DNA from 4 places in the Kitasatospora sp. NPDC004723 genome. Region 1 is predicted to be linked to each of the others. Evidence: riboswitches for the same ligand, from Rfam matches in the RefSeq annotation. Region 1 holds a riboswitch; each other region holds the start of a gene.
What was found. Region 1 has a riboswitch for cyclic di-AMP ahead of ABZW10_RS08640 (NlpC/P60 family protein). Riboswitches for the same ligand answer to the same signal wherever they lie in the genome.
Positions count from the first base shown of each region.

Region 2: linked by a shared signal. The riboswitch ahead of ABZW10_RS37220 (transglycosylase family protein) and the one ahead of ABZW10_RS08640 (NlpC/P60 family protein) in region 1 are both predicted to bind cyclic di-AMP.
Region 3: linked by a shared signal. The riboswitch ahead of ABZW10_RS23215 (LysM peptidoglycan-binding domain-containing M23 family metallopeptidase) and the one ahead of ABZW10_RS08640 (NlpC/P60 family protein) in region 1 are both predicted to bind cyclic di-AMP.
Region 4: linked by a shared signal. The riboswitch ahead of ABZW10_RS34595 (transglycosylase family protein) and the one ahead of ABZW10_RS08640 (NlpC/P60 family protein) in region 1 are both predicted to bind cyclic di-AMP.

Region 1 covers NZ_JBEXJT010000005.1:145,039-149,838, reverse strand. The annotation lists gene ABZW10_RS08650 (NYN domain-containing protein) at 247-1,548, shown strand; gene ABZW10_RS08645 (NlpC/P60 family protein) at 1,759-2,802, shown strand; cyclic di-AMP (ydaO/yuaA leader) riboswitch at 3,148-3,304, shown strand; gene ABZW10_RS08640 (NlpC/P60 family protein) at 3,315-4,517, shown strand; gene ABZW10_RS08635 (NlpC/P60 family protein) at 4,766-4,800, shown strand, end outside.
Region 2 covers NZ_JBEXJT010000073.1:7,068-11,867, forward strand. The annotation lists gene ABZW10_RS37210 (septum formation initiator family protein) at 1-163, opposite strand, end outside; gene eno (phosphopyruvate hydratase) at 314-1,600, opposite strand; gene ABZW10_RS37220 (transglycosylase family protein) at 1,846-2,778, opposite strand; cyclic di-AMP (ydaO/yuaA leader) riboswitch at 2,784-2,927, opposite strand; gene ABZW10_RS37225 (cytochrome P450) at 3,164-4,450, opposite strand; gene ABZW10_RS37230 (SDR family NAD(P)-dependent oxidoreductase) at 4,659-4,800, shown strand, end outside.
Region 3 covers NZ_JBEXJT010000025.1:78,194-82,993, forward strand. The annotation lists gene ABZW10_RS23210 (APC family permease) at 1-336, opposite strand, end outside; gene ABZW10_RS23215 (LysM peptidoglycan-binding domain-containing M23 family metallopeptidase) at 713-1,732, opposite strand; cyclic di-AMP (ydaO/yuaA leader) riboswitch at 1,736-1,902, opposite strand; gene ABZW10_RS23220 (MFS transporter) at 2,131-3,759, shown strand; gene purB (adenylosuccinate lyase) at 3,779-4,800, opposite strand, start outside.
Region 4 covers NZ_JBEXJT010000058.1:41,101-45,900, forward strand. The annotation lists gene ABZW10_RS34585 (LacI family DNA-binding transcriptional regulator) at 1-579, shown strand, start outside; gene ABZW10_RS34590 (hypothetical protein) at 657-857, opposite strand; gene ABZW10_RS34595 (transglycosylase family protein) at 1,049-2,242, opposite strand; cyclic di-AMP (ydaO/yuaA leader) riboswitch at 2,229-2,355, opposite strand; gene ABZW10_RS34600 (hypothetical protein) at 2,661-4,800, shown strand, end outside.

The DNA.
Region 1 (4,800 bases):
CCCCGCTGGACCAGGATCGGAGCCGAGGACGTGGTGGACGCAGCGAAGGAGCCCGGCGGGCCGCAGGGGCGGCAGCCCGCTGTGGACGCGCGGACGCCGGACGCGGCGGGGGCCGCCCCCTCCGGCACCGACGCCCCGGCCGAGGCGGCCGCCGGCGAGGAGTCGGGCGGCGGTGACGAGCCGGCGGCAGCCGTCGACGGGTCGGCCCGGGACGTCGCGGGCAGCGCGACGGGCGGCGCCGAGACCCTGGACCGGCCGCTGCCCGAGGGCGTGCGCCGGCGTGTGGTGGGCCTGGCCTCCGACGCGCTCGGCGGGCTGCCGCTCGCGGAACTGCCCCAGTCGCTGCGCCAGTACGCCAAGTTCACCCCCGCGCGCCGGGCCAAGTACGCGGCGACCGCGCTGGCGGCGGCGCTGGAGGCGGAGCCGGCCTTCCGGTCGCGGATAGCGGAGCGGCTGCGACTGGGCCAGCCGGACCTGGTCAGGGCCCTGGAGTCGGGCACCGTGCCGGGCGCCGCGGACCCGATGGACGTCGCGGCGGCCGCCTACCTGGTGCGCTCCGCGGGGTGGAGCCGGCTGGTCGCCGAGGCCGGCGAGGAGGCCGAGCGGGCGGGTGCCGAGGGCGCGGCGGCCGAGGCGGCCCGGCTGGTGGAGAAGCTGCAGGCCGAGCTGGCCGAGGTGCGCTCGGCGGCGCGCGCCGACCTGGACCGCCAGCGGGCCGAGTCGGAGGACGTCCGCCGGGAGGCGGATTCGCTGCGCCGCAGGCTGCGGTCGCTGGAGAGCGACACCCGGAGGGCGCAGGCGGAGACCCGTAAGGTGGCCGCCGAGCTGGAGGCGGTCAGGGCGCAGGCGGCGGCCGAGCGGAACACGGCGGAGAGCGAGGCGCGCCGGCTGCGGCACCGGGTCACGGAGCTGGAGAACGCCGCCGAGCAGGGGCGCCGGTCGGCCCGTGAGGGGCGCGGCGTCGAGGACATGCGGCTGCGGCTGCTGCTGGACACCGTGCTGCAGTCGGCGCAGGGGCTCCAGCGGGAGCTGGCGCTGCCGGTGTCCCAGATCCGCCCGGCGGACCTGGTGGAGGCGGTGGAGCCGGGCTCGGCCTCGCCGCACGACGTGGCGCGGCGCGGCCTGGCCGAGGACGATCCGGCGCTGCTGGACCAGCTGCTGGCGATCCCGCAGGTCCATCTGGTGGTGGACGGCTACAACGTGACCAAGACGGGCTATCCGACGCTGCCGCTGGAGCAGCAGCGGATCCGGCTGCTGGGCGGGCTGGCGATGCTGGCGCAGCGCACCCAGGCGGAGGTCACCTGTGTGTTCGACGGCCAGGACCTGGACGTGCCGGTGATCATGGCGCCGCCGCGCGGGGTGCGGGTGCGGTTCAGCCGGACCGGGGAGACGGCGGACGAGCTGATCCGCCGACTGGTCCGGGCGGAGCCGCAGGGGCGCCCGGTGGTGGTGGTCTCCACCGACCGGGAGGTCGCGGAGGGCGTGCGGAAGGCCGGCGCGCGCCCCGTCGCATCGGTCCTGCTGCTGAACCGGCTGGCCCGGCCGTAACCGCCCCCGGGCGCGAGCAGGCCGGCATGACGGCTGGTCAGCGCCCTGATGGCAATGTTGTGCGAGTTCTGTGAAGTCAGATCGGCGGCGCGGGTTCACGCGATCGGGGGAGTGGCGCGAATCGTGGATCTTCACTAGGGTCTGGCGTCAAACCTATTTTCCGGATTCTCACCCGTTCGGGTGAGGCCATTGGAAGAAGGAGCCGGTCCCTTGGCCTCCCACCGCCGTCCCAAGCAGCCGAGCCGCGCGCGGGTCTCCGTGCTCACCGCTGCCGCTGCGACCGCGGTCGCTCTCTCCGCCCAGGTCGCCGCCCACGCCGCGCCCAGCCCGTCGCCCAAGAAGGACGACGTCAAGGCGCAGATCGACCAGCTGCAGGAGGAGGCCGAGCAGGCCACCGAGCGGTACAACGGCGCCAAGGAGCGCGCCGACCAGCTGCGCAAGCAGGCCGACCAGCTGCAGGACCAGGTGGCCCGCGGCCAGGAGCAGATGACCCAGCTTCAGGCCGGGCTGTCCGAGGTGGCGGGCGAGCAGTACCGCACCGGCGGCATCGACCCGTCCGTCCAGCTGATGCTCTCCTCGGACCCGTCCGGCTACCTGGACAAGGCCTCCAGCGTGCAGCAGGCCAGCTCCAGCCAGGCCGAGGCGCTCAAGGGCCTGCAGGACCAGCAGCGCCGGCTCGACCAGCAGAAGACCGAGGCCGCCGCCGTCCTGGCCTCGCTGGACACCACCACCAAGGACCTGAACCAGTCCAAGGCCGAGGTCAACAAGAAGCTCAAGGAAGCCCAGGACCTGCTGAACTCGCTGAGCGCCGCCGACCGCGCCGCGCTGAAGACGGCGCAGCAGCAGGCCGACCGCGCCTCGCGCGGCAACGAGCGCACCGACCTGGGCAGCCTGCCGCAGGCCAGCGGCATGGCCGGCGCCGCGGTCTCCAACGCGATGGGCAAGCAGGGCTCGCCGTACGTCTGGGGTGCCACCGGCCCGAGCACCTTCGACTGCTCCGGCCTGATGGTCTGGGCGTACGGGAAGGCCGGCGTCTCGCTGCCGCGCACCTCGCAGGCGCAGGGCAACTACGGCTCCCGGGTGCCGTCGCTGGCCGAGGCCCAGCCGGGCGACCTGATCATCTACCGCGACGACCGCAGCCACGTCGGCATGTACATCGGCAACGGCATGGTGGTGCACGCGCCGCACACCGGTGACGTGGTGAAGGTGATGAAGGCCGACGCCATGAAGATCAACACGATCCGCCGGGTCTGACGGACCGGCACGACACGCCCGGGGCGCCCGCCGAGGGCCCCTGTGATCAGCGCCACCTCCGCACGGGGGTGGCGTTGGCGTTTCGCCCACCCGTTCGACCGTCTGACGGAAAATGATCAGCCGGACGTGGATGGTTGGTCACGGTCGGTCATATTCACAAAAGAACTTGGGCATTCTTCCGGCTTTTTTCTGACAAGGATTTGAACGGATCACGGATCTGTTACTAGGGTCGTGACTCGAACCACGCACAGTCGATCACCCAGCCTGGGTGGCGGCGGGGTTCGCCGCCGAGTTCGCGAAGCAGTGGGACGGGGCCTTCGGGTCGCCCGTTCGAGTGAGGACCCAGCAGTCGGGGGGCCCGCTGTGGAGCGGAGCCGGGGAACCACGTTCCTCCGGGGTGAATCGGCGCCAGGCCGGCCGCGCGAGCGGCGGGTGAGGCGTCGTAGGGCACGCTTCCGCCCGAACCCGTCAGCTCACCCGGTAGGCGGATGAGGAAGAAGGAGTCCGCCTTCGTGGCGTCCCATCGTCGTCCCAAGCCCGCCGGCCGCGCCCGTGTCTCGATCCTGACCGGGGTCGCCGCCGCTGCCGTCGCCCTCTCCGCGCAGTCCGGCGCCCACGCCGACCCGGCGCCGACCAAGGACCAGGTCAAGGAGCAGGTCGACCAGCTCAACGAGCAGGCCGAGGTCGCCACCGAGAAGTACAACGGCGCCCAGGCCAAGCAGCAGGAGCTGCAGAAGCAGGTCGCCGAGCTGCAGGACAAGGTGGCCCGTCAGCAGGCCTCGGTGATCGAGGCGCAGGGTGGTCTCTCCGAGATCGCCGGCGAGCAGTACCGCACGGGCGGCATCTCGCAGACCGTCCAGCTGATGCTCTCCGCCAGCCCGGACAACTTCCTCAGCCAGGCCGACGCCCTGAACCAGGCCGGCTCCACCCAGTCCGGCGCGCTGAAGGAGCTCCAGGAGCAGCAGCGCAGGCTCGACCAGGACCGCACCGAGACCCAGGCCAAGCTCGGCGAGCTGGAGGCCACCACCCAGCAGCTGAAGTCCTCCAAGGAGGAGGTCCAGGGCAAGCTGCAGAAGGCCCAGGACCTGCTCAACACGCTCACCGAGCAGGAGCGTCAGGCCATCCGCGCGGCCGAGGAGAAGGCCGCCGCCGAGGCGAAGGCGAAGGCGGACGCCGCCAAGGCCGAGGCCGCCAAGGCCGCCAAGGAGAAGGCCGACGCCGAGCGCGCCTCCCGGGACAACAACCGCAGCAACCTGAGCGCGCCGTCCTCGGGTTCATCGAGCTCCTCCGGCTCGTCGAGCTCCTCGACCGCGTCGGCCCCGGCCGCCGAGGCCGCCAAGCCGGCCGCGCCCGCCGCCAACGGCTCGCGTGCCGCCGCCGCGATCGCCGCCGCCGAGAGCAAGCTCGGCTCGCCGTACGTCTACGGCGCCACCGGCCCCAACTCCTTCGACTGCTCGGGCCTCACCGGCTGGGCGTACGCCCAGGCGGGCGTGTCGCTGCCGCGCACCTCGCAGGCGCAGGCGACCGCCGGTACCCAGATCGGGTCGGACATCTCCAAGGCCCAGCCCGGCGACCTGGTGATCTTCTACGGCGACCGCCACCACGTGGGCATCTACGTGGGCGGCGGCCAGGTCATCCACGCCCCGAAGCCGGGCGCGTCGGTCCGCTACGAGTCGGCCTCCAACATGCCGGTCAACACCATCGTGCGCCTCTGACCCACGGTCGGCAGGCTCCTCGGGCCCGGTCCCCCGCGCGGGGGACCGGGCCCGCGGCTTTCCCCGGCCCGACGGGGCGCTCGGTCCGCGAACCGATCTGACGTCCGATTAGTGTCCGAATATTCGGGTTCGGAGGGGTTTGGAATCGGTTGCCCGGACTCGCTAACGTCTGCCACCGGACGCCCGCTTCGACCGCCGCCCGTCCCGGCGCGGCGGCGGGCCGGGCCCAGGATCGGAGCCGACGTCGCATGGCCGTGCACCGCCGTTCCCCGCTGTCAGGTGC
Region 2 (4,800 bases), on a different contig from region 1:
GCTCGACCTGCTGCCGGGCGTGCTCAGCCCGGGCGCGCTGCGCCGAGATCTCCGAACGCTGCGAGATGAACTGCCGGGTCGGGTAAGCGAGGATCGCCACCAGGGAGCAGAGCACCAGGACGAGGACGGTCGCCCGGCTCGTGAACCGAGGCCGGGCCGCCAAGCCCGGGATCCTCCAGCCTGCCATCTGCGGTGTCCCCTCCTGGTCGCGACGGTGCCCCGCCGTCCACCCTACGGGGTGAACGGCGGGGCACCGGTCAGGCGTGCGCTACCTGGCGTCCCGGCGATACCGGCCGGGCGCCGCAGGTCGGGCTCAGCCCTCGTGCTTGAACCGCGGGAACGCGCCGCGGCCGGCGTACTCGGCGGCGTCGTCGAGGATCTCCTCGATGCGCAGCAGCTGGTTGTACTTGGCGACGCGCTCGGAGCGGGCCGGGGCGCCGGTCTTGATCTGGCCGCAGTTGGTGGCGACGGCCAGGTCGGCGATGGTGACGTCCTCGGTCTCGCCGGAGCGGTGCGACATCATGCAGCGGTAGCCGTTGCGCTGGGCCAGCTCGACGGCGTCCAGGGTCTCGGTCAGCGAGCCGATCTGGTTGACCTTCACCAGCAGCGCGTTGGCGGTGCCGGTCTCGATGCCGCGGGCCAGACGGGCCGGGTTGGTGACGAACAGGTCGTCGCCGACCAGCTGGACCTTGTCGCCCAGCTTCTCGGTCATGGCCTTCCAGCCGTCCCAGTCCGACTCGTCCAGCGGGTCCTCAATGGAGACCAGCGGGTAGGCGGCGACCAGGCCGGCGTAGTACTCGATGAGCTCGGCGGAGGAGAGCCCCTTGCCCTCGAACTGGTAGGCGCCGTCCTCGTAGAACTCGGAGGAGGCGACGTCCAGGGCCAGCGCGACGTCCTTGCCCGGCACGTAGCCGGCCTTCTGGATGGCCTCGACGATGAGGTCCAGGGCCTCGCGGTTGGAGTCCAGGTTCGGGGCGAAGCCGCCCTCGTCGCCCAGGCCGGTCGACAGACCGCGCTCCTTCAGCACGCCCTTGAGGGTGTGGTAGACCTCGACGCCCCAGCGGACGGCCTCGGAGAAGGACTCCGCGCCGATCGGGGCGATCATGAACTCCTGGATGTCGACGTTGGAGTCCGCGTGCGAGCCGCCGTTGAGGATGTTCATCATCGGGACCGGCAGGACGTGCGCGTTCGGGCCGCCCAGGTAGCGGAACAGCGGCAGGTCGCTGGCCTCGGAGGCGGCGTGCGCGACGGCCAGCGAGACGCCCAGGATGGCGTTGGCGCCGAGCGAGGACTTGTCCGGGGTGGCGTCCAGGTCGAGCATGGCCTGGTCGATCAGGCGCTGCTCGGTGGCGTCGTAGCCGACCAGCTCGGGGCCGATCTGCTCGATGACGGCCAGGACGGCCTTCTCCACGCCCTTGCCGAAGTAGCGGTTCTTGTCACCGTCGCGGAGCTCCAGCGCCTCGAAGGCACCGGTGGAAGCACCCGACGGGACGGCGGCACGGCCGGTGCTGCCGTCGTCGAGGCCGACCTCGACCTCGACCGTGGGGTTGCCGCGCGAGTCGAGAATCTCACGAGCGACGACGACATCGATGGACGGCACGAGGCATCTCCTAGCGGAAGCAGGTTCGGCTGACGGTGGGGTGCAGTCGGCCGGACGATTGCGGAGTCGTTACGACCAGAGCCTAACCGCACGGGCTGTCCGGGCCACGTCGACCTCGGTTCCGTCTCAGCGTGTGGCCGTGCTACCCACCGGTAGTTCACCTGGTTGCCCGACCTGCGGGGCCCGGATGCGGACGAAGGGGACCGATCGGCCCCCTCCGTCCGTCCGCGGGATCGGACCGGCCGTCAGCCGAGGGTCAGGACCTGGCCCGGGACGATCAGGTTCGGGTCGCCGCCGACGGTGCCGCGGTTGCCGTCGTACAGCGCCTGCCAGCCGCCGGAGACGCCCTGGGTGGTGGCGATCCCGGCGAGCGTGTCGCCGGACCGGACGGTGTAGCCCTGGCCGGCCGACTGCTGCTGCTGCGCGGCGGGGGCGCTCTGGACGGGCTGGGCGGCCGGCTGGCCGGCGTACTGCTGGTAGACGCTCTGGTGGCTGGTCCAGTACCAGGCGCCGTTGTTCTGGTACCAGTACACCTTGGCGTCGGCGTCCCAGCCGGCCTTGCCGGAGAAGGCCGGCGCCTGCGGGGCCTGCTGCTGGGTCTGCTGCGGGGCCTGCTGGGTCTGCTGGGCGCTCTGCGGCGCGTACTGGCGGGCCTGCGGCTTGGCGGCCTGCTGCTGCGGCTGGGCCTGCGGCGTGGCGGCCGGCTTCGGGGCGGCGGGCTTCGGGGTCTGCTGCTGGGCCTGCGGCTTCGGGGCGGCCGGCTTGGCGTCCGTCGAGGTGTCGACCGCCGCCGGGGCGCCGCCCTTGGTCAGGCCCGCCTTCTGGGAGCAGACCGGCCAGGCGCCCGGGCCCTGCGAGGCGAGGACCTTCTCGGCGACCGAGATCTGCTGCCCCTTCGAGGCCTGGTTGGCCTGCGGCGCGTAGGCGGTGCCGCCGTACGCCTTCCAGGTGCTGGAGGTGAACTGGAGGCCGCCGTAGAAGCCGTTGCCGGTGTTGATGCTCCAGTTGCCGCCGCTCTCGCACTGGGCGACCGCGTCCCAGGTGGAGGCCGGGGCGGCGGAGGCGCCGGTGGCGCTCAGGATGGGCATCGCCAGCCCGACGCCGGCGACACCGGCGACGGCGATGGCCTTCTCGGCCTGGGTACGGCGACGGTGACGACCGGTTCCAACGAACAGCATGAAGAGGTCCCTCTCCGCACGCCTGCGAGGTGAGCTGTCGGGTTCGGACCGGGAGGTGGCCCGGCCGCGCGGAGGCGGCTTCACCCCTAGCCGTGGGAGACGGCGCAAAACCTGGGTCCCCCGCCCCTGCCCAGGGTTCTGATCGGTTTCCCGTGGTGCGGCGGGCAGGACTCGGCGTTCCGCGCACGGGGCTCGCAGCTGCGAACTCCACGGAGAGTAGACAGATCTTCAGAGCAATCACAAGCTCATATCGCAGATATCACATCAACATCACGTCATGTGATTGATTGCCTACCAACCGAGGCGGTATGTCCGGATTGAGGATGGTTCAGACCCCCTGAAAGTGGGCAACGGAGAGTCCCCATCAGCCGGTTGTGCCGGTTCGTCAGCTCCCCGAACCGGCCTCCGGAACCGCTCCGAGCTGCGCTTTCTCCGGCGTGAATTCCACCGGAAGCTCACGGAGTCCACGCATGATCAGACCGCCGCGCCAGCGCAGGTCGTCGGGGTCGGCGGCCAGCCGCAGGTCCGGCAGCCGGGTCAGCAGGGTGGCCAGCGCGGCCCGCCCCTCCAGCCGCGCCAGCGGCGCGCCGATGCAGTAGTGGATGCCGTGCCCGAAACCCAGGTGCGGGTTGTCCGCGCGGGCCAGGTCCAGGGTGTTCTCGTGGGCGAACCGCGCCGGGTCCCGGTCCGCCGCCGCGAGCACCACCAGCACCGGGTCGCCGACCGGGATCGCCACCCCGCCGATGGTCAGCGGACTGGTCGCGAACCGCCAGGTGGCCAGCTCCACCGGCCCGTCGTAGCGCAGGAGTTCCTCGATCCCGGTCTCCAGCAGCGCGCTCTCGCCACGCCCGACGGACTCCTGGAGCAGGGCCCGCTGGCCCGGGTTGCGCAGCAGCGCGTACACGCCGTTGCCGATCAGGTTGACCGTCGTCTCGAAACCGGCGAACAGGAGGATGAAGGCCATCGCCGCCGCCTCGTTCTCGGTCAGGTGCTCGCCGTGGTCGCTGGCCCGGATCAGCCCCGAGATCAGGTCGTCGCCGAGGTCGGCCCGCTTGCGGTGGATCAGCTCGGCCAGGTACGCCCGCATCCGCTTCACCGCGCGCCCCACCCCGCCGCGCCGGCCGCCGCCGTGACGGATCATCATCCCGGCCCAGTCCCGGAAGTCGTCCTGGTCCTCGGCCGGCACCCCGAGCAGGTCGCAGATCGCGTAGATGGGGAGCGGGAAGGCGAACTCGTGGATGAGGTCGGCCGAGCCGCGCGCCGCGAAGCCGTCGATCAGCCGGTCGGTCAGCTGCTGCACCCGCGGCTCGAAGGCCGCCACCCGGCGCGGCGTGAACGCCTTGGACACCAGCCGGCGCAGCCGGGTGTGGTCCGGCGGGTCGATGTTCAGCAGGTGCGTCATCAGATCGGCCTGGCGCTCGCCCGGGATGCCGACCCGGCCGGTGCGGTGGGCCTGCTCGCTGTGGTGCACCGGGTTCTTGGAGAGCCGGCTGTCCGCGAGCGCCTGCCGGGCGTCCGCGTACCGCGTGACCAGCCACGCCTCGACCCCGCTCGGCAGGGTGGTCCGGTGCACCGGCTCGTGCTCGCGCAGCCACGCGTACGCGGGGTACGGATCGGCGGCGAACTCCCAGGTGAACAGGGGCGGACGGGCGGAGGCGGGCTGAGCTGGCATGGGTCGACGGTATCCCGGGCGTGTCCCGGTGACCGCACGGCGTGCACACGGGCTCTCGGGGCACCGGGCGAAGCCCTTCCGCGTGGCAGGCGTGAGCCTGGTCACCTGAGGGGTAATTCCTGTTGCGGAGGGTCAGGACCTGCCTACGATCCTCCGCAAGATGTCCGTGGGCGACGGTGCGGAGCCGCCCACAGGGAGGAGCAAGGCCATGCGGGTCACCGGTTCGGTCGTCGTGATCACCGTCCTCGCCGGCGGGTCGGGGGCGGACCTCGCCCGCCGCTTCACCGCGGCGGGCGCCGCCGGCGTGCTGATCGCCGACCAGCAGGCCGGGGTCGCCGAGGACCTCGCCA
Region 3 (4,800 bases), on a different contig from region 1:
CGCCAGCAGCCCCGAGGCCATCCCGAGGACCCGGCCGAGCCCGTGCGAGATGTAGCCGTAGAACGCCCCGGCCGCGGTGATGTGGCGGGCCATCGCCACGTAGCCGACCGAGAAGACGGTGAGCACCAGGGTCGCGAAGACGTACGCGGCGGGCGCGCCGGCGCCGTTGCCCTGGCCGACGACGATCGGGAGGTTGCCGGTCATCGCGGTGATCGGCGCGGCCGTGGCGACCGCCATGAACACCACGCCCGCCAGGCCGACCGAGTCGGCCTTCAGCCGCTCCACCCCCGCGTCCCCGACCGTGTTCCCGACCGCGTCCCCGCGCTGGATGGCCATCCGGCCCCCTTCACCCGCCGTGCCCGTGCCGCCCGCCGGACCGGTCGGGCGGTGCCAACCCGACAGCATCGGGGCGCGGCGCACCGACCCGCAAAACAAGCCGACCCGGCGTCACCACCACCGGGTTGACGACCTGTTCGACCACCGGCTGCCGCGTTCGAGCGGAACCGGCCCGGCCGCGACCGCGTACGAAGGCGGCCGGCCCGGCTCGCGAGAGAGGTCTCGCGAGCCGGGCCGGCCGGACGGGCGTGTCCCGCGCCCGTCGGTCCGCTTGAGGTGCGGCGATCACCCGGTCGAGCGGTCACCCGACATGACCGTTCCGGGAGAGTCGTTTCGCCCCGCACCCAGCGGTGGTGGGTGTGATCCGACCCGAGGGTCAGATCGCGACGCCGTGCGCCCGCAGGTAGGCGATCGGGTTGATGTCCGAGCCGTACTCCGAGCCGGTGCGGATCTCGAAGTGCAGGTGCGGGCCGGTCACGTTGCCGGTGGCGCCGGAGAGGCCGATCTGCTGGCCGACGGTGACGGTCTGACCGATCTTCACGCCGATCGAGGACAGGTGCGCGTACTGGGCGTACTTGCCGTCGGCGAGCTTGATCTCGACCTCGTTGCCGTAGGCGCCGCCGTTGCCGGCCTTCACCACGGTGCCGTTGGCGACGGCGCGCAGCGGGGTGCCGGTGGAGGCGATGAAGTCGGCGCCGGTGTGGTGGCCGGAGGACCACATCGAGCCGGCCACGCCGTAGGCGGTGCCGAGCTTCGGGTTGGCCACCGGGGTGGTGTAGCCGGAGGTGGCGGCGACGACCGGGGTCGTGACCACCGGGGCGGTGAGCGGCTGGACGGCGGGCTTGCCGACCGGGACGGCCGGCGTGGTGGCCGGGGCGGCGGGCTTGGCGGCCGGAGCAGCGGGCTTGGCAGCCGGAGCGGTGTGCTTCGCGGCCGGAGCGGCCGACTTGGTGGCCGGGGCGGCGGGCGCGGCCGGCTTGGCGGCCGGAGCCGCCTTGCTGCCGAGCGCGAGCTTCTGGCCCGGGAAGATGAGGTTCGGGTTGGCGCCGACGACCGAGCGGTTGTGCTCGTACAGCGCCTGCCAGCCACCGTCGACGTGCTTCGCGGCGGCGATCTTCGACAGGGTGTCCCCGCCGACGACCTTGTAGCTCTCCTCGACCGGGGCGGCCGGGGCGCTCTGAGCAGCCGGAGCAGCGGCCGGGGCGGCCTGAGCAGCCGGAGCAGCGGCCGGGGCGGCCTGGGCGGCCGGAGCGGCGGGCTTCGCGGCCGGCACCTCGTGGGCCTGGGCGGTGACGGTGGTCACCAGCGGGAGGGCGAAGGCGGCACCGGTGACGGCGGTGGCGATGCCGATGCGAGCGGCGCGGGGCAGGGCGATACGACGAGCCTGTGCGGGCATGCGAAAGGTCCTCTCCGACGCCTGCGAGGTGAGCTGTCGGGTTCGGGCTGGAGTTGCCCGGCCGCCGATAAAGGCGGCTTCACCCCAAGCCGGACCGCGGGAAATACCGGTCCGGCGACTTACCTGTGGGTCCCCCGCTCCTGCCGTACAGAGTTCGTTGCGTACCACCGGGCAGCGGCAGGACTAGGCGTTCCACCCGGTGGCCACCCGGGCTGACGCCGGGCGGTCGCTGAACTAAAACTCATCCGTTCGGGTGAAGCAATGTCGATCTACGCGACCCGGGACCAAAGTCCGCATTGCCGTGACGCTCCGCTCGGAATGCATGCACAGTACGCACACAATCCATTGACGGTGCGCACGTGATCCGCAACCCTGCGCCCATATGAAAACCAGTACGTATGCGATCACTTACGGAGAGGCCACCACCCGACACACCCCCGGTGACCCTTGTCACGTGGGCCCCACGGGACGCACCATGGGCCGTGGCCACCTCCGAGGCCGGCACCCTGCGGTTGGGCACCGCGCAGGGTCGCTGGGTACTTCTGGCAACGGTGCTCGGCTCCAGCATGGCGATGCTCGACGGGACCGTCGTGAACGTCGCGCTGCCCCGGATCGGCGCCGATCTCGGCGCCCAACTCGACGCCCTGCAATGGACGCTCAACGCCTATCTGCTCACCCTGGCGGGCCTGATCCTGCTCGGCGGCGCGCTGGGCGACCGCTACGGACGGCGCCGGATCTTCCTGCTCGGCGTGGTCTGGTTCGCCGCCGCCTCCGCGGCCTGCGCCGCCGCGCCGAACATCCAGGTGCTGATCATCGCGCGCGCCGTGCAGGGAATCGGCGGCGCACTGCTCACCCCCGGCTCGCTGGCGATGCTCCAGGCGGTCTTCCACCCGGACGACCGCTCGGCGGCCGTCGGCCTCTGGTCGGGGTTCGGCGGGGTGTCGGCGGCGGTCGGCCCGCTGCTCGGCGGCTGGCTGGTGGACGGTCCCGGCTGGCGGTGGATCTTCCTGCTGAACCTGCCGCTGGCGGCGCTGGTGGTGGCGGTGTCCGCCCGGCACGTGCCGGAGAGCCGGGACGAGTCCGCGACCGGCCGCTTCGACGTACTCGGCGCGGCACTGGCCGCCCTGGCGCTGGGCGCCGTCACCTATGCGCTGACCGCCGCCGGGAAGGGGCTGTCCCCCGTGGTCTGGGTCACCGGGGCGGCGGGACTGCTGCTCGGATCCGCCTTCATCGCCGTCGAGCGCCGCACCCCGGAGCCGATGCTACCGCTCGGCCTGTTCTCCTCGCGGCTGTTCACCGCCGTGAACCTGGTCACCCTCGCCGTCTACGCGGCGTTCAGCGGCGTCTTCTTCCTGCTGGTGGTGCAGCTGCAGATCGTCTCCGGCTTCTCCCCGCTGGTCTCCGGGCTGGCCCTGGTGCCGATCACCGTCATCATGCTGGTGCTGTCCGCCCGGGCCGGCCGGCTGGGCAAACGGATCGGCCCCCGGCTGCCGCTCACCGTCGGCCCGATGCTCTGCGCGGTGGGCGTGCTGCTGATGCTGCGGATCGGCCCCGGCGCCTCGTACTGGACGGACGTGCTGCCCGCCGTCTCGGTGATGGGCTTCGGCATGGTGCTGCTGGTCGCACCGCTGACCGCCACCGTGCTGGCGGCGGTGGACGTGCGGCACGCGGGCATCGCCAGCGGCGTCAACAACGCCGCCGCCCGGGCGGCCGGCCTGCTGGCGGTCGCCGCGCTGCCCGCGCTGGCCGGCCTCAGCGGGGACGCCTACCGGGTGCCGCACGCGGTCGACTCCGCCTTCCGCACCGCGATGCTGATCTGTGCCGGGCTCCTGGTGGCCGGCGGGCTGACCGCGCTGGTCGCCGTCCACGGCAATGTGCTGGCCCCGGCGGACGAGCGCCCGGTGGCCGAACCGGACTGCCGCTACACCTGCCCCACCAACGGCCCGCCGCTCGACCCCGGGCACCCCGCCGCCGTCCCGGCCGAGCACGGCGAGGGCCCCGCCGCCTCCTCGGCGACGGGGCCCTGAGAAGAGAACCGACGATCCGTCAGAGGATGTCGCCCGGCGCGTACTTGGCGGCCTCCGGGTACGCGGCCGCGACGGCCTCGATCCGGCGGACGACCTCGGCGACCTGCGCGCCGGCCGCACCGGTGAAGGACAGCCGGTCGGCCAGCAGCGCGTCCAGCGCGGCCCGGTCCAGCGGGATCCGCTCGTCGTTCGCCAGCCGGTCCAGCAGCTCGTTCTCCCGGGCGCCGGCCCGCATCGCGAGCGCCGAGGCGACGGCGTGCTCCTTGATGACCTCGTGCCCGGTCTCCCGGCCGACGCCCGCGCGCACCGCACCCATCAGCACCTTGGTGGTGGCCAGGAACGGCAGGTAGCGGTCCAGCTCGGCCTCGACCACGGCCGGGAAGGCGCCGAACTCGTCGAGGACGGTCAGGAAGGTCTCCAGCAGGCCGTCGAAGGCGAAGAAGGCGTCCGGCAGCGCGACCCGGCGGACCACCGAGCAGGAGACGTCGCCCTCGTTCCACTGGTCGCCGGCCAGCTCGCCGGTCATCGACGCGTAGCCGCGCAGGATCACGGCCAGGCCGTTGACGCGCTCGCAGGAGCGGGTGTTCATCTTGTGCGGCATCGCCGAGGAGCCGACCTGGCCCTCCTTGAAGCCCTCGGTCACCAGCTCGTGGCCGGCCATCAGGCGGATGGTCTTGGCCAGGCTGGACGGCGCGGCGGCCAGCTGGACGAGGGCGGTCAGCACCTCGAAGTCCAGCGAGCGCGGGTAGACCTGGCCGACGCTGGTGAGCACGTTGTCGAAGCCGAGGTGCGCGGCGACCCGGCGCTCCAGCTCGGCGAGCTTGTCGGTGTCGCCGCCGAGCAGGTCGAGCATGTCCTGGGCGGTGCCGACCGGGCCCTTGATCCCGCGCAGCGGGTAGCGGGCGATCAGCTCCTCCAGGCGGCGGAAGGCGACCAGCAGCTCGTCGGCGATCGACGCGAAGCGCTTGCCCAGGGTGGTGGCCTGCGCGGCCACGTTGTGCGAGCGGCCGGCCATGACCAGCTCGGCGTGCTCGGCGGAGA
Region 4 (4,800 bases), on a different contig from region 1:
ATCAACGGCTACAGCGAGCGGATCGACGCGCCGTTCATCTCGCCCGACGACCGGGCCGCGATGTGGATGGCCGTCCAGCACCTGGCCGAACTCGGCCACGAGCGGATCGGTCTGGCGGTCGGCCAGCAGCGGTACGTGCCGGTGCTGCGCAAGATCGAGGGCTTCACCGCGGCCATGCGCGAGGTGCTGGGGTACACCGCGCAGGAGGCCCAGGGGCTCGTCCACCACACGCTGTTCAGCGTGGAGGGCGGGCACGCGGCGGCCGGGGCGCTGCTCGACAAGGGCTGCACGGCGATCGTCTGCGGCAGCGACATGATGGCGCTCGGCGCGATCCGGGCGGTCCGGCAGCGGGGTCTGTCGGTGCCTCAGGACGTGTCGGTGGTCGGCTTCGACGACTCGCCGCTGATCGCCTTCACTGAGCCGCCGCTGACCACCGTGCGCCAGCCGGTGGAGGCGATGGCCACCGCGGCGGTGGACGCGCTGCTGGAGGAGGTCGGCGGGAACGCCGCGCAGCGCGGGGAGTTCATGTTCCAGCCGGAGCTGGTGATGCGCGGGTCGACCGGCGCCCGCGCGCGCTGAGCGGAGCCGGGAGGGGCCCGGGAGCGAGCTGCTCCCGGGCCCCTTCGGTGTGCCCGGGTCCTCGGGCGTTCCCGGGCTCAGCCCTCCTGGGCGTGGGGGCGCTCCTGGGACACCCGGTGGCCGTCGGCGGCGTCGCCGGTGCGGGCCTCGGTGCGCCGGCCCCGCTCCAGGTAGTCACGGAGGATCAGTTCGACGGCGTCCTGCGGGCTGCTGGTGCCGGACAGCATCATCACGTCGATCGCGAGATCGGCGTCGAGCGAGACGGTGACCTGGGCCATGGTGACTCCTTCTCGGGGGCAGGGCAGCAGCATGCCCGCTGCGGCCCCGTTCGGCCACGGCCGTGCGGCGCCCGGACCCGCCGCGGCACGTCCGGGCAGGCCGAAGCCCCCGGGGAGGAGCGGCAGGACTCTCCCCGGGGGCGTCGGTGTGACGGTGTGGCAGGTGTGGCAGGTGTGACGGTGTCGCGGGATCAGACCCGGCCGGCGAAGTCCGGGGCCCAGTTGGCGACGGTCTGGACGCGCACGCCCGAGCTCGGGTTGGCGGCCTCGACGTACCTGCCGTCGCCGATGTAGAGCGCGACGTGGTAGACGCCGGAGTCCTTGCCGTTGTTGGACCAGAACAGCAGGTCGCCCGGCTTGAGGGCGTCCAGCGAGACGTGGGTGGACGCGGCGGCCTGGTCGGCGGCGACGCGCGGGACGGAGATGCCCGCGGCGCGCAGCGCGGCCTGGGTGAGGCCGGAGCAGTCCCAGCCGCCGTTGCCGGTGCCGCCGTAGACGTAGGCCTGGCCGACCTTCGACTGGGCGAAGGCGACGGCGGCGGCCATGCTGCCGGTGGCGGTCGGGGCGGGGGCCGGGGTCTCGGCCTGCGCGGTGGGCTCGGTCGCGGGCGGGGTGGCCGGGGTCGGGGCCTGGCCCTGGGTGCCGCCCTGGTCGCGGTTGAACCAGTCGAAGCCCTGGCCGGTGGCGCGCTCGCCGAGGGTCAGGTGCTGGCCCGGGTAGATGGCGTGCGGGCCGTCGGTCAGGGTGGCGCGGTTGAGCTCGTACAGCCGCTGCCAGCCGCCCTGGACCTGGTGCCGGTCGGCGATGGTGGACAGCCAGTCGCCGGCGACCACGGTGTAGTCCTCGGCGGCCTGCTGACCGGCCTGCTGACGCCACTGCCGGTTCTGCGGGGCCGTGGCGGGCTTCTCGGCCGGCTTGGCGGCCGGGGCCGGGGTCTGGGCGGCCGGCTTGGTGGCGGCGGCGGAGGAGGTGTCCACCGCGGCCGGGGCGCCGCCCTTGGTCAGACCGGCCTGGACCGAGCAGACCGGCCAGGCGCCGGGGCCCTGCACGGCCAGGACCTTCTCGGCGATCGCGATCTGCTGGTCCTTGGTGGCCAGGTCGGCGCGCGCGGCGTAGCCGGTGCCGCCGAACGAGGCCCAGGTGGAGTTGGTGAACTGGAGGCCGCCGTAGAAGCCGTTGCCGGTGTTGATGCTCCAGTTGCCGCCGCTCTCGCACCGGGCGACCTTGTCCCAGGTGGCGACGGAGGCGGCCGAGGCGGTGCCGGCGGTCAGGCAGGGGATGGTGAGGCCGATGCCCGCGACGCCGAGGGTGGCGATCGCGCGACGGGTACGGCCGGACAGTCGGGTGCCGTTGGTGGGCAGCATGAAGACGCGGTCCTCTCCCACGCCTGCGAGGTGAGCTGTCGGATTCGGGCTGGAGTTGCCCGGCCGCGCTGTGGACGCGGCTTCACCCCTAGCCCCGGGCCGGTCCGTGGACCGGTCCTGGGCGAACTACCTGTGGTTCCCCCGCTCCTGCCGTGGTGCATTGCGCTGCCAGTGCGCCCGACGGCAGGACTCGGCGTCGCGGACGAACTGGGTCCGTGTGGCCACGAACGGGGAGCACGTTAAGCAGAGGCGCGTTCAAACCGCAAACATGTGTGACGCTCATCACGGTTTACGAAGGCCCGGCCGAATGGCTGTCCTTCATGATCAGAAATGACCGATTTCCCGCAATGCCGGTCGTGGCCCGTGCAACTGCCTATGCTTCAGAGCGTCGGCGGCACGCCGGCACGCCGCAGCCGTCCGGGGAGAGGGCTACGCACCGATGGGCATCGACGAGGAGCCGGATGCCTCCCGTTCGGCCGTTCGGCCGGCTGGAGCGCATCGCCGGGCAAAGCACCGCAGAGCGGACATCCCACCCGAACCATCCCGAACTCACCTGACCCGCCGGGCGTTACTGCGCTGGCTCGCCGTCGGCACCGCCTTCGCGGCGATCAGCGGGGAGGAGGTCCTGCGCCGCTCGCTGACCGGCGAGACCCGGCTCGTCACCCCGGCCGCCGTCATCGGGACGACCCCGACCGAGGCCGCCGGACCGATGGGCCCCGACGGCGGCCATGGCGGCGCCCCGCCGGACGGCACCGGCCCGCCGGGCAGCGGAGCCCCCGAACAGCCCGCCCCCGCGCCCACCGTGGACCAGGGCGGACGCCGCTGGTCCGACCGGGCCGGCTGGGGCGGCAACCCGCCCGGCCCGCGCAGCGCCGTACGGATCACCGACCGGGTGCTGCTCGACACCGACGCCGAGGTCGGCTCCCTGCTGGTCGAGCCCGGCGGCGCGCTCACCTTCGCCGCCGACCGCACCCTCACCCTCGCCGCCACCGGCAACGTCGAGGTCCGCGGCGCCCTCGCCCTCGCCCCCGACGGCGCCCACGTCCACACCCTGCGCTTCCCCGGCGTCGACGAGAAGCGCTTCCAGGGCGACGGCATGAAGGTGGTCGACACCGACGTCGGCCTCTGGGTCACCGGCGCCGGCTACCTGCGACTGGACGGCGCCGCCAAGACCGCCTGGGTCCGCGCCGAGGGCGAGCTCAGGGCCGGCGACACCGCCCTCGCCCTGGCCGCCCCGCCCGCCGGCTGGCTGCCCGGCGACGAACTCGCCGTCACCCCGACCGGCCCGCCCGACCAGGAGGACTTCGCCGACCGCTACGACCTCGTCACCATCCGGTCCGTCAGCGGAACCACCGTCACCCTGGACACCCCGCTCGAGCACCCCCACCCGAAGGTCGCCGCCGGAGGGGGCGTCACCGTCGGCGCCGAGGTGCTCAACCTGACCCGCAGCGTCCGGGTCGAGGGCACCGCGAAGGGCCGCAGCCACGTCCACCTCACCAGCTCCCGCCGCGCCGACGTCCGGCACACCGCGCTGCGCTGGGTCGGCCCGCGCGCCGGCACCAAGGAGACCTGGAAGGGCCCGGACGGCACCGCCCCGGTCACCGCGCCGGTGCTCGGCCGCTACGGCCTGCACTTCCACCGGCTCGGCGACGCCGCCCGCGGCACCGTCGTCGAGGGCGTGGTGGTCCGCGACGCCGGCAGCCACGCGTACGTCCCGCACGCCAGTCACGGCATCACCTTCCGCGGCTGCATCAGCCACGAGACCTGGGAGGACGCCTACTGGTGGGACGGGCCGCTGGACACCCGCACCCCCCAGCAGCCCTCCGACGACATCGTCTACGAGTCCTGCGTGGCCTCCCGCACCCTGCTCGAACCCAACCCCCGCGCCTACCGGCTGACCGGCTTCAACCTCGGCGCCGGCACCGGCGGCAAGGCGCTGGACTGCGTGGCGGTCGGTGTGCGGGGGGCCAACGGCGCCTCCGGCTTCGAGTGGCCGGAGAACAGCGAGGGCGTCTGGACCTTCCAGCGCTGCCTGGCCCACAACAACCTGCAGGACGGCATCTTCGTCTGGCTCAACGCCAAGCAGCACCATGTGGTCACCGAGTTCGCCGCCTACCACAACGGCGGCTGGGGCATCGAGCACGGCGCCTACCTCAACGACTTCGACTACACCGCGAGCGTGCTCTACGGCAACGCGGCCGGGGGAGTGGCCCTGCACGCGCTCGGCCGGGACAAGGGCACCGTCTTCGACGGGCTGCTGATCGACGCCGCCGGGCACAGCGACTTCGCGGTCTCCACCACCCGGCACGAACTCGCCGGCGAGTCCGTCACCTTCGGCCGCTGCCGCTTCACCGGCTACCGCCGGGCCGGGATCGCCTTCCGCGCCGGGGCCGACGGCAAGCCGGACGACCTGCTGGTACTGGACTGCGAGTTCGGAGGCAACGAACTGTGGCTGGACCCGGAGGCCGGGCCGCCCAAGAACATCCTGCTGCGCCGGGCCGGCTCCACCGAGGTGCTCCAGGTGCGCCGGGCCGGCGAGGAGGGCACCGCCCAGCCGCAGTGGAACGCCGCCGCGGCCG